2 regions of the Brevibacillus composti genome follow, and region 2 is predicted to be linked to the other one. Evidence: riboswitches for the same ligand, from Rfam matches in the RefSeq annotation. Region 2 holds a riboswitch; the other holds the start of a gene.
What was found. Region 2 has a riboswitch for lysine ahead of dapD (2,3,4,5-tetrahydropyridine-2,6-dicarboxylate N-acetyltransferase). Riboswitches for the same ligand answer to the same signal wherever they lie in the genome.
Positions count from the first base shown of each region.

Region 1: it holds a riboswitch for lysine, as region 2 does, so the genes downstream of both, JD108_RS17830 (amino acid permease) here and dapD (2,3,4,5-tetrahydropyridine-2,6-dicarboxylate N-acetyltransferase) in region 2, are expected to answer to the same signal.

Region 1 is NZ_CP066308.1:3,541,923-3,549,273, forward strand. Features, by position in the region: gene JD108_RS17820 (hypothetical protein) at 1-1,726, shown strand, start outside; gene JD108_RS17825 (cadherin-like beta sandwich domain-containing protein) at 1,798-5,691, opposite strand; lysine riboswitch at 6,020-6,207, shown strand; gene JD108_RS17830 (amino acid permease) at 6,311-7,351, shown strand, end outside.
Region 2 is NZ_CP066308.1:1,555,789-1,563,139, forward strand. Features, by position in the region: gene JD108_RS08160 (hypothetical protein) at 1-243, shown strand, start outside; gene JD108_RS08165 (hypothetical protein) at 314-517, shown strand; gene JD108_RS08170 (EcsC family protein) at 538-1,377, shown strand; gene JD108_RS08175 (GNAT family N-acetyltransferase) at 1,361-1,894, opposite strand; lysine riboswitch at 2,099-2,284, shown strand; gene dapD (2,3,4,5-tetrahydropyridine-2,6-dicarboxylate N-acetyltransferase) at 2,372-3,082, shown strand; gene JD108_RS08185 (aspartate aminotransferase family protein) at 3,096-4,307, shown strand; gene JD108_RS08190 (N-acetyldiaminopimelate deacetylase) at 4,311-5,456, shown strand; gene JD108_RS08195 (hypothetical protein) at 5,721-6,317, shown strand; gene JD108_RS08200 (DUF4912 domain-containing protein) at 6,436-6,798, shown strand; gene JD108_RS08205 (glycoside hydrolase family 73 protein) at 6,889-7,351, opposite strand, start outside.

The DNA.
Region 1 (7,351 bases), 2.0 Mb from region 2:
CAGCGGCGAGCAGAAGATCAAAGAAGTCCTGAACCGGGTCGCTGCCGAGATGACGGAGTCGAACGGACAAAAGGGACCGTATAAAAAAACCGATCTCCCCCCGCTTCCGGATGGCAGCGTGCAGGGATTCGCCATCGGCTACCAGGTCTTGGGGAGCGAGATCCGCCTGCGGGATAACCCCGGCCAGCCCTACGTGCTCAAGCTGCGCGTGTCCGTCGTCGGCATACCCGCTCGGGGCAGCGATGATCTTTCCGTAGTGAAAAGCCGGGTCCGCCTCGATTCGACGGTGTACATCAATACGATCGCGGCGCCGTTTCACTACGCCGTCAGCACGCCGGGACAGCTCCGTCTGTTCGGCGGCGCCAATCTGATCGGCCATGTGGCGGCTGATCATGTCGTGACCTCCACTGATTACCGCTACAGCACGGAGGATGATGATCCTGCCCAACCGCCGATTTGGCATGTCGGCACGGGGGATGATCAGAAAAACCGTCCCTATGTGGAAGGCATTCTCTCCCTCTCCCACCCCGCCAGCCAGGCTGATGGCCTGGTGAGCGGCCTGTACCGGCTTGCTCCCGGGGACCTGGACACCGTGACCCGCTCTGATTCGCGCATCTCGATCGAGGACGTCAAAGAACCGGTCATCATCCAGAGCCGAAAAGATCTGGCCTCGCTCTTTTCGCCCAAAACGCTGCCGGAAGGGAGCCAGGAAACGCTCCTGTCCGCTCCGCCGAAAAGACCGTACGAGCCGGGCTACGAACCGCCCATCGTGCAAAATACGCAGAACGCCGCAAACGGCTTGCGCTTTGCCGGCGGCCTCACCGCTTCGGAGTACATCTTCGAACAGATCGGACAGGGAAAAAAAGAGAGCTCTTCGACCGAGAGCGTCGCCTGGGATGAGTCGCTGCAGCTGGAGCCGCACACGGGGAGCCATTCCTATCTGAACGACGGCTTCCGGACGATCGGCAGCATCCCTGCGGGCACCGATTCCCTGGCCATCCTGGCGGAGGACGGCAGCGACATGTTGGGAGGTTCTTCCGCGACGGTCCTGACTGCCCGCCTGACGGGCGACCGGTTGGAACGGGCATCTGTTCGTCAGCTGTATATCGCGCCGCTCTCTTCCGATCAGGCCGCGATGACGACGGTGGAGATGGGCCGCCTGGGCTCCTTTATCCCGGACGCGGATGCCGAAGAGAGGTTGAGCGGCGAACCGTTTGCGTTTACGGGAACGATCTACGTCAAAGGCAATCTGGATATCGTGGGCGATATACGAATCAACGGGACCATCTTTGTGGATGGGGACGTCCTCATCCGGGAAATTGCCAATCTGGACGACAGAAATCTGGCGATCGTCGCGACAGGCACGATCAGCTTGACCTCCCGCTATACCCGGGAGACCGATCCCGCCTACCACAGCGCGGATTCCTGGGAGTCGCTTCCGCCGCTCTCCGCCTTTCTCTATTCGGAGAAATCGATGGAGATCTACTCGGTCGCTTCCTTTAACCGCATTCTGGGCGGCATCGCGACGGGGAGCGCAGACTCCTACATCGAACTGAACACCAAGCGCAACGAAGACGAGGGACTTGCCTCCCGCTTCGCCATCCAGTTCAACCGGCGGATTTTTGAAGCGGAGACACCCGGCCTGCCGTCCGCCGAAGAGATCTATCTCGATTTGTACGACCTGCAGTACAGTCCACATCCCGAAGAAGTGCGGATCCAGCCGTAATGCGCACCATGCAAAAAAAACCTGAAGCCCCGTGGCTCCAGGTTTTTTCCATCTTTGACCCTGTCAACGTCTCAGTTCAAATTCAGCTTGGCTTTCACCGTGACATTGGCTTCTTGTTTATACTCTTTTGTCCACAAAATCTCTCGGGTCAGCGTATGAAGCATCTCGACCTTGACGTAGATGGCCACCCTGTAGGTTTGGCTATGGCCCGACGTGGTTTTCAGGTTTTTGACCACCCTGTTTTGCAGCCCGCCTTTGATCGAAATTCCTTTTCCACGGGCCAACTCCGCCAGCAGGTCCGTATTTTTATCCGCTTCGGCAATGGCATAGCTGGCCTGGCTCAGCCGCAAGCCTTCGCTCCCGGCGAAGCTGTAGCCAAGCAATACCTGAACCGCCCGATTTTCCAGTATCTCGTGGCCGTTATCCACCCGGATAAACACATAGGGAGACAAATCCTCGGGGATTACCCCGCCGCCTCCGCCGCCATTTCCTTTGTCAGGAAGCAGCAGCAGCGTCTTGACCGTGGTCGCTCCCGGAGCCTCGATCCCTTCCACCGGGGTGACTGCCTTGACCGTGACCAGGGTATCCAACAGCTTGCCGGCCACCCCCCGGTCGAAGGCAATCACGAATTCTCCCTGCATCTGCTCTCCCTTTTTCCCGATGGAAAACGGAGTCCACTCGCCTCGCACCCCTGCTTTGTAATACCATTGGGTCGTCTCTTTGACCGTCTCGGGGACTGGCTTGACGACGACTTTCACGTATTCATCCAGACGTTCTCCCGGCTCCAGGGTGAAATCGGGAGGGAGCAGGGCGGGACCCAGCGTTACTTCACGGATGACGATCTCATTGGGGTCCGGGGAGCCATCCGGCTGAACGTAATCACGGTCCTGGTTAAAGTCCTGAAACATCCCGACAATCACGGCCGTATTGCCCAATGGCTCAAGCGGGACTCCTGTCGCGGTCCGCCCTTGGTTAAACGGAATCCAGGGGGAGGCGGGGCTGGCATCCAGCAGGGGAACATCCAGCAGATAGGCAAACGTCACGCTGTCCAGCACGGGCGTGGTCGGCATGGCGGTCAACGTCCCCGTCAGACCGGCGAGGGAGCCATCCCGCTCCAGCTTGGCCGCAAAGGCCGTGACTGGATTAAACAGCAATGTCCGGCGCAGCGGCTCAGCGGCGATTTGATCGCGGTTTTGGGCCTCGGCGACGATCTCGGCCGGATTGACTCGGAGGACCTCGCCGACCTCGCCGCTCTCCCCGATCCGGGCCGCTGCTACCTCGAAGGTATAGGAGACTTTTTGCCGTCCATCGCCCAAGGAGACCGGCGCTGACGGGACCAGCGCGCCCGCAGGAAGCTCCACGCCATCTATCTTGACGACGGGTTTGATCGGGTAGGCTTCCGCAAAATCCGTGACCTCCAAGGTCAGCGTCGCTTTTTCCGCATAGGGCTGGCTCCAGCCGTTATCGGCGTACAAGCTGAGCGTCGGCTTGCTGCTCACCCTAATCGTGCTCGTCGCGGAAAACTGGCCATCCGGCGTGCTGACCGTGATGATAGCGGTCCCCGGCTTTATCCCCGTCACGATGCCGTGGGAGGAGACCGCCGCCACGCTGCTGTCGCTGGACGTCCAGATGACGCTTTGATCCGCCTGGGCGGGAGTGATCTTTACTTTCAGCCCCACTGTTTGCCCGACTTGGATCGATGCCTGTTCCGGGGATACGCTGATTCCGACAACCGGCGGAATATTCGTCTCCACCTGCAGCGTCAAATGATTGAAGCTGCGGCTGTTCTCCCTGTCTCCCTCCCGGTAGCGAAGCGTCGAGTCGGACAGCAGATAGGTCCCGGTCTCGGCAGGCTTGACGACGATGCCGAATGCGAGCGGGTCCGCCTTGTACCAGTCGCCGCTTCGGGTGAAGGTGATATCGGGCAGATTCAGCGTCAGCACACCGTTTTCCAGCCGTCTGCTCCAGTTCTTGTCGATGCTCTCGATCGGCACCTCCGGCGGGAGGAGCTCGGTCAGCGTGAGATCGGTGATCGTAAACGAATGGGGCGGGAAGGACCCGTATCCTTTAAAATTGGCCAGGACCCTGCCGCCTGCTTCCGTGATGACAAAAGAAGCAAATGCGTTCACGGTGATGCTGTCGCGGCCTTTCAGGTTGGCGTCCAACTGGCTCTTGTCCACGAGCGGGATCGTAATCTCGGTGATCCCGGCTTTGATCAAGTTTTTCAGCCCATTTACAATATCGGTTACTTTGGCGCTCGGCTCCGTAATGATCGACTGGTTGATGGAGACCGGGCCGTCGTAGCCGGCGATCATCATCTCGTTGAAATTCTTTTTCCCTCTGCCTTCAGGCGCGAGACCGCCGTTGTTGTCGTTCCCTTTTCCGCTGCCCGCTACTTTGCCCAGCTCTGTCTCCATGTCGTAGACTCTGCCGTACTCAAAGGGCTGATTGATCAGATAGAACGGGCGGATTCCGCTTACCCGGTCTGCCGGTCTCCCCGTCAATCCCTCCGCATGGAAAGGAGCGGGGGATACCGTATAGCGGATCTCCGACGTCTCCCCGAGCTTGATCGTCGACTTCGTCAGGGAGCGGGACAGCTCCAGTGAAGTGAGCGGCGTATAGACCGTCACCTCATACGTCCGTTTGGTTTTGCCGTCCTGCGCGGTCACCGCGATCGCCAGCTTGGTCGCCCCGGGCTTGACGGCGATCTCCTTTGGCGTGCCGCTGGCGTGCGCCGCTCCGTTCACGGTCATGCTGGCTTTGCTGTCCTCCAGCGTCGGCGTGATTGCGATGTGCGAGACGGCGCTGTTCAGATGCACCTCGTAGCTTGCCGTTTCCCGATCAAAGCCAGGCTCGAGCGGGAGCAAGCTCTCCGCTTTTACGGTCAAATTCTGCAGGTAGGCATTGTTGTTCGGCTGCGGGCCCAGCTGGAAGTCGAGAGTGGCCGTGCTTCCCGCTTCGAAGTTTTCGATCAGCTTCAGCTCCGGCATGTAGCCTTCCTTGGCCGCTTCCACGGAGACGAGACCGGCGGGCACATCCTGCAACAGGTACTCGCCCTTTTCATTTGTCGTCGCATTTACGATGCCTCCCGCTGACACCTTGGCTCCAGCCAGCGGCTTCGGCGGCGCCGAGGAATCCGTGACCCGCCCTTTCACGGCGCCTGTCTGCTTGTACTCCCCGAGATTGATCAACAGCTTGACGAAATCGATCGCACCCCCGTCTCCATAGGGGTTTTTCGTCGATCGGTCATCCAGCGATATCGTGAGGCTGCCGTCCTGCAGCAAGGGGAGATATTCATCCGGAATTTGCACGCTGATCAGCTTTCCGATCGGTCCATGCTGATTCAGAGAGTTGATGATCTTTTCCAGAAAAGGCGCACGGACGCCGTTCAGCTCTGCCGTATACTTCACCCGGCCGGGAAATTTCTGCGGCTGGTAGTCGTTGATAAAGAGCTGGAGAATCGCCCCTTTGATTGGCGTGTTCTTCGTGTCGAAAGTGACGGTTACCGGCACGACGGGATTGGCGTTCTTTCTGTACGCATTCGAACGGGTATAGCCATCGGCGATCTTGTCCCTCTCGGCTTCGGACAGCCCCGACGAGAAGGCGGGATAGAGGAAAGAACTGATCACCATCAACTGGTCCGTCCCCCGGGGATCATCCGGCTCTCTCTGGATGACGGGGTAGGGCGCAGCCGTGCTTTTTCCCGAAAACGGATCGTAATTTTCCGGCCATCCTTTGCCAAAATTGTCGATATCCCCGACCCGCACCATCAGGTCCGCCTCGTCCGTATCGTATTTCACCGCATACGGCTTGGACCAGTCGCCATTCAGCGGGTCGTTTGCGCGGTCCACCGGCGTTCCCGCGGCCATCGCCGCATGGCTTGTCCCTTGATTCAAAAAGCCTGTCAGACAGATGATCACGGCCAAGCACAGCATCAGCAGGCGCCAGGTACTCCTTCTCTCCATGGGTCCACCTCTTTCCTCTCGTCACGTTCTGCTTCAGTCTTCGTCCTGAAACAATCTCTCGTTGCTTTTCTATGTTCCCTGTCTATACGAGCGCTCGACTCTCGCTATGGTTCATTCGAACCATTGCTGGCATATTTATCATGATTCCTAATAATGGTACTATTCTACCATGAAGAAAGACCGGTGAGGATAGTCGGTTTTGAAACATCTGTTACGGGAGGGGGGGTGCCGCCAACCGGGCTGGCACAAACTCACACTTGATTTCTATCGGAAAACTCATATACTTGAACCGTAACATAATTTCATAATCAATATCCTCATCTTGCACGATGAGGATAGAGGTCGCGGCTTTTATATGATTCGGGACGAGATTCAGAGAAGATCAATGACTCCACGAGGAGGGAAAAGCCGCCGAAGCCTGCTGTGTGTTCTCTGCCGCACAGGCTGGGGCTGTACCCGAAAGGGACAGAACTGTCACGTTTGCCCGCCTGGCAGACGTGTTGTGCTATCTTCCGTGAAGGCTTGGTGGGGATTGGAGCATACCGCCCTTATGCCGTTTTGGCTATGGTGGTATTTTTTATTTCCAGCCGTCCTTCCCAAAAAAACAGAAAGGTCGTGCATGTGCGTTATGTCTTCTTCGAATCAACTGCAACGCGGATTAAAAGCCCGCCACCTGACGATGATCGCGATCGGCGGATCGATTGGCACCGGGCTTTTTCTCGCCAGCGGCGGCTCGATCCATTCCGCGGGTCCGGGCGGCGCTCTGGCGGCATATATCGCCATCAGCTTGATGGTCTACTTCCTGATGACGAGCCTCGGCGAGATGGCGGCCTTCATGCCTGTCTCCGGTTCCTTCAGCACGTACGCGGCCAAGTTCGTCGACCCGTCTCTCGGCTTCGCGCTGGGCTGGAACTACTGGTACAACTGGGCGATTACGATCGCCGTCGAACTCTCGGCCGGTGCGCTGATCATGAAATACTGGTTTCCGGACACCCCTTCGATGCTCTGGAGCGCTCTGTTTCTCGTCTTGATGTTTGGCCTCAATATGTTATCCGTAAAGGGATATGGCGAGTCGGAATTCTGGTTTTCTCTGATCAAAGTAAGCACCGTCATCATTTTTATCGTCGTGGGCACCCTGATGATCTTTGGCATCATGGGCGGGGAAGCAGTCGGCTTCACCAACTTTACCAAGGGAGAGGCACCGTTTCACGGCGGTTTTATGGCTATCCTCGGCGTCTTCATGATCGCCGGCTTCTCCTTCCAGGGGACCGAGCTGGTCGGGATTGCGGCCGGAGAGAGCGAAGATCCGAAGCGGAATATCCCCAAAGCGGTCAAGCAGATTTTCTGGCGCATCCTGCTCTTCTATATTTTTGCGATTTTCGTCATCGGTCTCTTGATTCCGTACGACAATCCCAATCTGGTCAGCGGCGACATTGCCGATATCGCAATCAGCCCGTTTACGCTCGTCTTTGAAAAAGCCGGCTTTGCTTTTGCCGCCTCGGTCATGAACGCCGTCATCTTGACATCCGTTCTGTCCGCGGGCAACTCGGGCATGTACGCTTCCACCCGGATGCTGTACGTCCTGGCCAAAGAAGGCAAAGCGCCGAAGTTCTTCGCCAAGCTGAACAAGCGCGGCGTGCCGGTCAATGCGCTGCTTTTG
Region 2 (7,351 bases):
ATCGGCATGATTGCCCCGACGCGGCGAGGCGAGGATGGCGGCCGGGATGAGGGCGAGGAAGCGATAGCGCTGCGCTCCATTATCGAACAGGCCGGATCGAAGCCGGGCACCTACACGGTCAAGGTGACAAACAAACTGAGCTATCAGTCCTGCGCCTTGGAAAACTACCGCAAAGGCAAGCGAAAAGTGATCCAAACTAAAGATAATGTGCAGACGTTCACCGTGAACATCGTCCTTCCCTAGTTCTTGCTTCGGCAAGAACTTTTTTTCTGACGAGAAGAGGAATGCTTCAGGCAAGTAGGAGGGAATCACCGTGACAGAACAGGAGTGGAGCCTGCTCGCCAGGCTCGGGTACCGGTTGGAAGATGGAAAAGTGAAACATCTCAAACTGGGCATCGTATTGGAAGTGGAGGACTTTTCGGGTTTCGACTCCCTTTCCGCCTTGGAGGCCTATGCGAAAGAGCGCTTGCGAACCCACTGTCTCCTCAAACAGAAAAAAAGAAACTCGAGCGAGTAGGGGTGGAACCTTAAATGGGCATGGAAGATCGAGAGACGCTCTCCCGGATGCTGACGGAGATCGAGAAATGGGAGTCGGATCAGAAAGATTTGTGGTTTTGGGAAAAGCTGGGGAGGCTTCCCTTCGTTTTTCTGGATCGGCTCACCCCCGGCATCGTGAAGGAAAAATTGGGCACCGCCGTCGATGAGCTGACTGCCTTTCTGGAGTCGGGCGGCAAGTACCTGGTGCGCGAGGAGGATGTGGCTTCGCGCTTCCGCAAAGCGTTTCCGGAAGTGCAAAGCGGCGCGGAGGGGGCGAGTGCCGTCAGCCCCTATTCGGTCATGCAAATGAATCAAGTGGCCGCCGAATTGCGCGATTCCCGGAGCAACTTTGCAGCCGTGCAGGGCGCGACCACCGGATTTGGCGGGCTGTTTACCCTCGCGATCGACATCCCGCTCTTGCTCGGGACATCGCTCAAGGTCCTGCAGGAGATGGCTCTCTGCTACGGGTTTCGCCCGGATGAAAAGCGGGAGAGACTGTTTATCGTCAAATGTCTGCAGTTCGCTTCCTCCGACATCGTCGGGAAACGGGCGATTCTGGAGGAACTGTCGCAATTTGACGAGCCTGCGGCACAGCGGGCTGTCCTCTCGCAGCTGCAGGGCTGGCGCGAAGTGGTGATTACGTATACTGAGAACTTCGGCTGGAAAAAGCTGTTCCAGCTGGTGCCCATCGCCGGGATGATCTTTGGCGCCTACCTGAATCGATCGTCGATCCGCGATGTGGCGGAGGCGGGCATGATGCTCTATCAAAAGCGCAGAATCCTGCAGCGCCTCCGTGACGAGACGCATCCGCCGCCTGCCTCGCCTACTCATCCGCAGTGAGCGCGAAAATCAGATGATCCTCCCATTTCCCGTTGATTTGCAGATAACGCAGGGACAGACCTTCCTGCCGGAAGCGGTTATGCTGGAGAACTTTGATCGAAGCGGCGTTATGCGGCATGACGGCAGCCTGGATGCGGTGAAGACCCGCCTCGGAAAAAGCGAAGCGGACGACCTCTCCGACAGCACGGGTCATGATGCCTTTGCCATTCCAACGCCGGTCGAGAAAATACCCCAGCGTGCAGTTTTGCCAGGCGCCGCGAACCACATTGGCCAGGTTTACCCGGCCGATCAGCTTTTGGCCAGACTCCGCAAAGATTCCAAAGGCGTAGCCGGTGCCGGCTTCCACGTGTTGTTCCGCCTCCTCCAGCTGCCGGACCTGCTCCTGGAGCGTGAAGAAGGAAGCGGACCGGATCGGCTCATACGGCTGCAAAAACGCCTGGTTCTCAAGCCGCAGGGCGAGCAGTTGAGGCGCATCGCTCACCCGCAGCGGACGTAGGGAAAACAACGGCTCATTCATCACAGGATCCCTCCAGTTTCCATCAATCGGATGGATGTATTCCAAATGGATGGATAGTGTAGCATGATTCGTTTGCGGTGAAAAGGGGGAGGCTGTCAAATAGAGGATGCGCAAAAAAGTGCAGGCAAAGGAGATTCCGGTGTTGTCACGGGCGATGGAATCTGATACAGTACAAACAGAAAAAACGAACAAACTGCATATTGCCTTCTAAATAGAGGCGCGCTGCGGATCAGTACTCCTTTTTGCCAACGTCGGGGAAACGGAAAAGGAGGAAAGGCCAAGGCGCCGAAGTTCTGGCGTTTTTCCCTTGGCGTCAGGATTGGGGTGGCTCATGAACAATGATCATCCTGTCATGGGAGCTTTCGTCTCTCATGGAGCGCTATTTACGATTGCTTGTCAGGTATCAAAAAGCAATGAGTATAGCGTCAGCGCTCATTGCTTTTTTTCATTCATTTTTCAACTTGGAGGAGAACTGCTATGAACCAGATGAATGCCCAAGAAATTATTTCGTTTATCCAGAAAAGCGAAAAGAAGACCCCGGTAAAGGTCTACCTCAAAGGGGACGTGGACCATCTTGACTTCGGGCCGAACGCCAAGGCTTTTATCAGCGGCGGCGCGGGGGTCGTCTTCGGAGAGTGGAAGGAAATTCAGCCGGTGCTGGAGCAGCATGCCGACAAAATCGCCGATTACGTCGTGGAGAGCGACCGCCGGAATTCGGCCATTCCGCTGCTCGACACCAAGCAGATTCAGGCGCGGATCGAGCCGGGCGCCATCATTCGCGAGCACGTCAGCATCGGAAACAACGCCGTGATCATGATGGGCGCGACGATCAATATCGGAGCTGTGATCGGCGAAGGCACCATGATCGACATGAACGCGGTCGTAGGCGGCCGCGGAACCATCGGGAAGAATTGCCACATCGGTGCCGGCGCAGTTATCGCCGGCGTAATTGAACCGCCATCCGCCTTGCCTGTTGTGATCGAAGACGATGTCGTCGTCGGCGCCAACGCCGTCGTGCTGGAGGGCATCCGCGTCGGAAAAGGCTCTGTGGTGGCCGCGGGCGCCGTCGTCATCGAGGATGTGCCGCCAAATGTGGTCGTCGCCGGGACGCCTGCCCGCGTAATCAAGCAAATCGACGAGAAGACACGCTCCAAGACGGAGATCAAGCAGGAGTTGCGACAACTCTAAGGGAGAGATGGGCATGGACTGGCGTTTGCTGGATGAACAATATATCGTCTCCACCTATAAACGGCTCCCGATCGCAATCGCGAAGGGAGAAGGCAATTACTTGTACGATACCCATGGAAAAAGGTATCTGGACCTGTTTACGGGGCTGGCCGTCAACGCTCTCGGCCACTCACACCCGAGTATTCTCCGGGCGCTCCGGGAGCAGGGAGAGAGCTTTTTGCACATCTCCAACGTCTTTCTGAACCCTCCGGCCATCCGGTTGGCGCAGCGGCTGATCGAGCAGACGATTCCGGGAAAGGTATTTTTCACCAATTCCGGAGCGGAAGCGACAGAGGCGGCGATCAAGCTGATTCATAAGTGGACGGCAGCCGAAGGCGCTGGACGAGCCGGTATCGTCGTTCTCAAGAACAGCTTTCACGGACGCACGCTGGGAGCTTTGCGCCTAACCCGGCAGCCTCATGTCTATCAGGACTTTCCGCAGCCGGCTTTTCCCGTGTACGAGCTGGATGCGGGCGATCTGGAAGAGCTGCGGAAAGTCTGCGAAGAGCAGAGACCTGCCGCGGTTCTGCTGGAGCCGGTACTTGGCTCGGGCGGTGTCGTGCCTTTGCCTGCCCTGTATTTGCAGGGAATCGGCGAAGTTTGCCAGAGGACCGGCACGCTGTTTGCCATCGATGAGATTCAGACCGGGATGGGGCGGACCGGGAAGCTGTTCGCGTACCAGCATGCAGGAGTAAGGCCGGACCTGATCCTCTTTGCCAAGGCGGTCGGGGGCGGGCTGCCGCTCGGCGGCGTAATCGCGGGCGAACGCGTGCAGGACTTGTTCAAGCCGGGAGATCACGGCACGACATTCGCGCCGTCGCCGCTCTCTGCCGCGCTGGGGAATGCAGTTCTGGACGAGCTGCTCGATCCCGTCTTTCAAACCCGGCTGCAGGATGTGATCGATTACCTGTGGGAACGCCTGGGACAGCTAGTCAGCCGTTATCCGAAGCTCTTGCAGCCGCTTCGCGGAAAGGGCATGATGATCGGCATTCCGCTCCATGCTTCGGCGGAAGAAGCGAGCCGCCTGCAGCAAAACCTGCTGGATAAGGGGATATTGGTCGATGTGACGCAGAAGACGATCGTCAGACTGCTCCCGCCGCTGACGCTTGCCAGACAGGATGTGGACCGCTTCATCGAGGCGATGGGCCGCGAGATCGAAAAGCTCGCTGCCGCAAAGGAGGAGTAGGTCATGGCTGTTTCCACATTTGCCGGCATCCGCCGAGAATTGCACCAGATACCGGAACCGGGCTTTGCCGAATTTAAGACGCAGCGCTATCTGCTCGATTACCTGGCGAAGCTCCCTGCCGATCGCCTGTCGATCAAGACCTGGAAAACAGGGATCTTGGCCCGGATCGCCGGAAAAAATCCGAAAAAGACGATCGCCTGGCGCGCGGACATGGACGGACTGCCGATCGCGGAGGAGACCTCCTATCCTTTCCGTTCGCAGCATGAAGGCTACATGCACGCCTGCGGACATGATCTGCACATGGCGATCGGTCTCGGAATCTTGACCCATTTTGTCCAGCACCCGATTGACGATGACCTTCTCTTTCTCTTCCAGCCTGCCGAGGAAGGACCGGGCGGCGCACAGCCGATGATGGAGAGCGAGGAGTTTCGCGAGTGGAAGCCTGACTGCATCTTCGCCCTGCACATCGCTCCGGAGTATCCGGCCGGCCATATCGCGACCAAGCCGGGCATCTTGTTTGCCAACACGTCCGAGCTGATGATCGACCTCGTGGGAAAAGGGGGACATGCGGCATTCCCGCACCTGGCCAATGACATGGTGGTGGCCGCCAGCCATCTGGTGACGCAGCTGCAATCCGTCATTTCCCGCAATGTGAACCCGCTTGATTCCGCCGTGATTACCATCGGCAAAATCGATGGCGGCACACGCCAGAATATTATCGCCGAGAAAGCCAGACTGGAAGGCACCATCCGCACGTTTTCCATGGAGTCCATGGCACGGGTAAAAGCGCGGATCGAAGCCCTGGTCCGCGGCGTGGAAGAAGGCTTTTCGTGCAAAGCCCAGATCGACTACGGCTGCGGGTATGCACAGGTATACAACCACGAAGCACTGACGCTACAGTTTATGGACTGGATGCAGCGCACCCAGCCGGAGCGGACGCTCGTACACTGCTCGGAAGCGATGACCGGCGAAGACTTCGGATTCTTTTTGACAGAGATCCCCGGGTTTATGTTTTGGCTCGGAGCCAATACCCCGTACGGTCTGCACCACGCCAAAATCGAGCCTGACGAACAGGCCATAGACGTGGCCATCGATGTGGTAACCAAGTACTTCACGTGGCTGTCCAGCCAAGATGCCCTCCTCGGATAATCGGGAGAACCGAAGATTTGCCAGCGCCCTTTTGCAGGGCGTTTTTTCTTGCCACGGAAGCCTGTCTGCCGCTGTCGGGGGATGGCGGCGTGAACCTCGGGAGAGATGGGCGTGGCTTTTCGCCTGTGGCTGTGGATTCTGTGGATAGCATTCAAAAAACTTCTCGTTTCACCACAACTATTTGCTCGGTGGAGCGTATAAATCTATGGGTTTCATTACTGAGCAAATTCGCGCTAAGGCGCAAACATACTGGAGGATGGAGTCATGAAAAAAACGTGGTTGTCTGCGCTGTTGGTGCTGACAGTTGCCGGGGTTGGGAGCAGCACGGCCTTGGGCGAAGGGGCGCTGCGGATCTTCCTCGGTGGAGAGCGGATCGTAAGCGAACTGCCGGAATCGACGTCTGCCTCGATGGAAGAACTGGTGAATCGCATGGGAGGCTTTGCCCAGTACGATAAGCGCTCGGGCAAAATGGACATCGTCAAGCCGAACGTGAACGTGCTGATTCTGGAAGGCATTCAGCAAAGCCGCAACAAGAATGTCGTCTTCAGCAATCCGATCAAGGGCTACAGTGACAAAGATGTTCCGCGCACCTTTAACGTTTTTGTCGAAGTCGACGAAGCGCCGTCTGCGAAGGATCTGCGCATGCGGGTCGTCTTGATCGGACCGGACGGTAAAGAAGTAGAGCAAGGCAAGAGCTGGAAGTTCTCTACGCAAAACGGAAACAGCTTCTACTTCTCGGAGCCTTTTGTCTCCACCAAGCTGGAGCAATACGGAACCTACAAAGTCCAGGTGCAAATGAAAACCGAGCACTTCCCTCAATATGTGACCGTGGGTGAAAACAGCTTTACTGTCGGCCGATAAATCTGAGTGGCTTGGATGCGTTTCCACAAAAGAGGAGAACGTGATATAATAATCACAAAACCGTATATCTTTTGTGATTGGCAAGCAAGTACACGAGAGAAAGGAACGATGGGAGCGAATGGAGACAAATCCCCCGCGGTCATCCACAGACATTGACGGCCCGAGTATACAAATTGCCTGGAAAGATGAACAATCCATCTTGGCGAAATGGCATATGCCCAAAGAGTTTGAGCAGGAGATGGAGCGCAAGTACGCGATTCCCTTTGCCGAACTGCCATTTGTACTCCGCCTATTTGATGTGACGGACCGCAACGAGATTCGCAATGACGGCACAGATCTTTACACAGATTTCGACATCAACCATCGATCCTCGGAATGGATCCTCTACGGTGTCACGCAGGGACTGCAATACTGTGTGGATCTCGGCATTCGCATGGTTGATGGTAGATTTTATTCGCTGTCTCGATCTCAATCGATTTGATCGAAGTACGCATAAGCAAGGCTCTCCCTCGGAGAGCCTTTTTTGTACCTGACCGCTGGACAGCCTTCCGCATACCTATTCATTTTCGTCTCAAGGCATATTGCGTTGTTTGTCCAGCAGGCGGAGGGCTACTGCCAGCACAGCCCAGACCGGCATCGGTTCGTCCAGTTTTCCCAGCCAATCGGGCGAGGTGATCAATCCTTCCTTCAGCGCTCGAACGCCCAGCTCCTGTTTCCAGACGGGAACGACTTGCTCTTCGGGAGCGAACTGGTCGTATTGTGCCAGCTGATGCCTCTCGATCAGCGAGGTCAGCTTTTCCGCGTATTGAGGGTCTGTTGCGTAGCCGGCCTTTTCCAGCTCCGCCGCAGCCTCTGCCGGCGTCGTGGCGAGCATGACCCGCTTGTAGACAGGCTTTAGGAGGAAGGACGCGTGGTCCTCGATGGACTGCTGGTAGGAAAAGTACGCCTTGAAGCTGGAGGTGCGATTCACGGTCTTGCCATTCTCTACTTCGCGGGACGTGATCGTGACAGAACCGGCCGGACCGGTTCCCTTG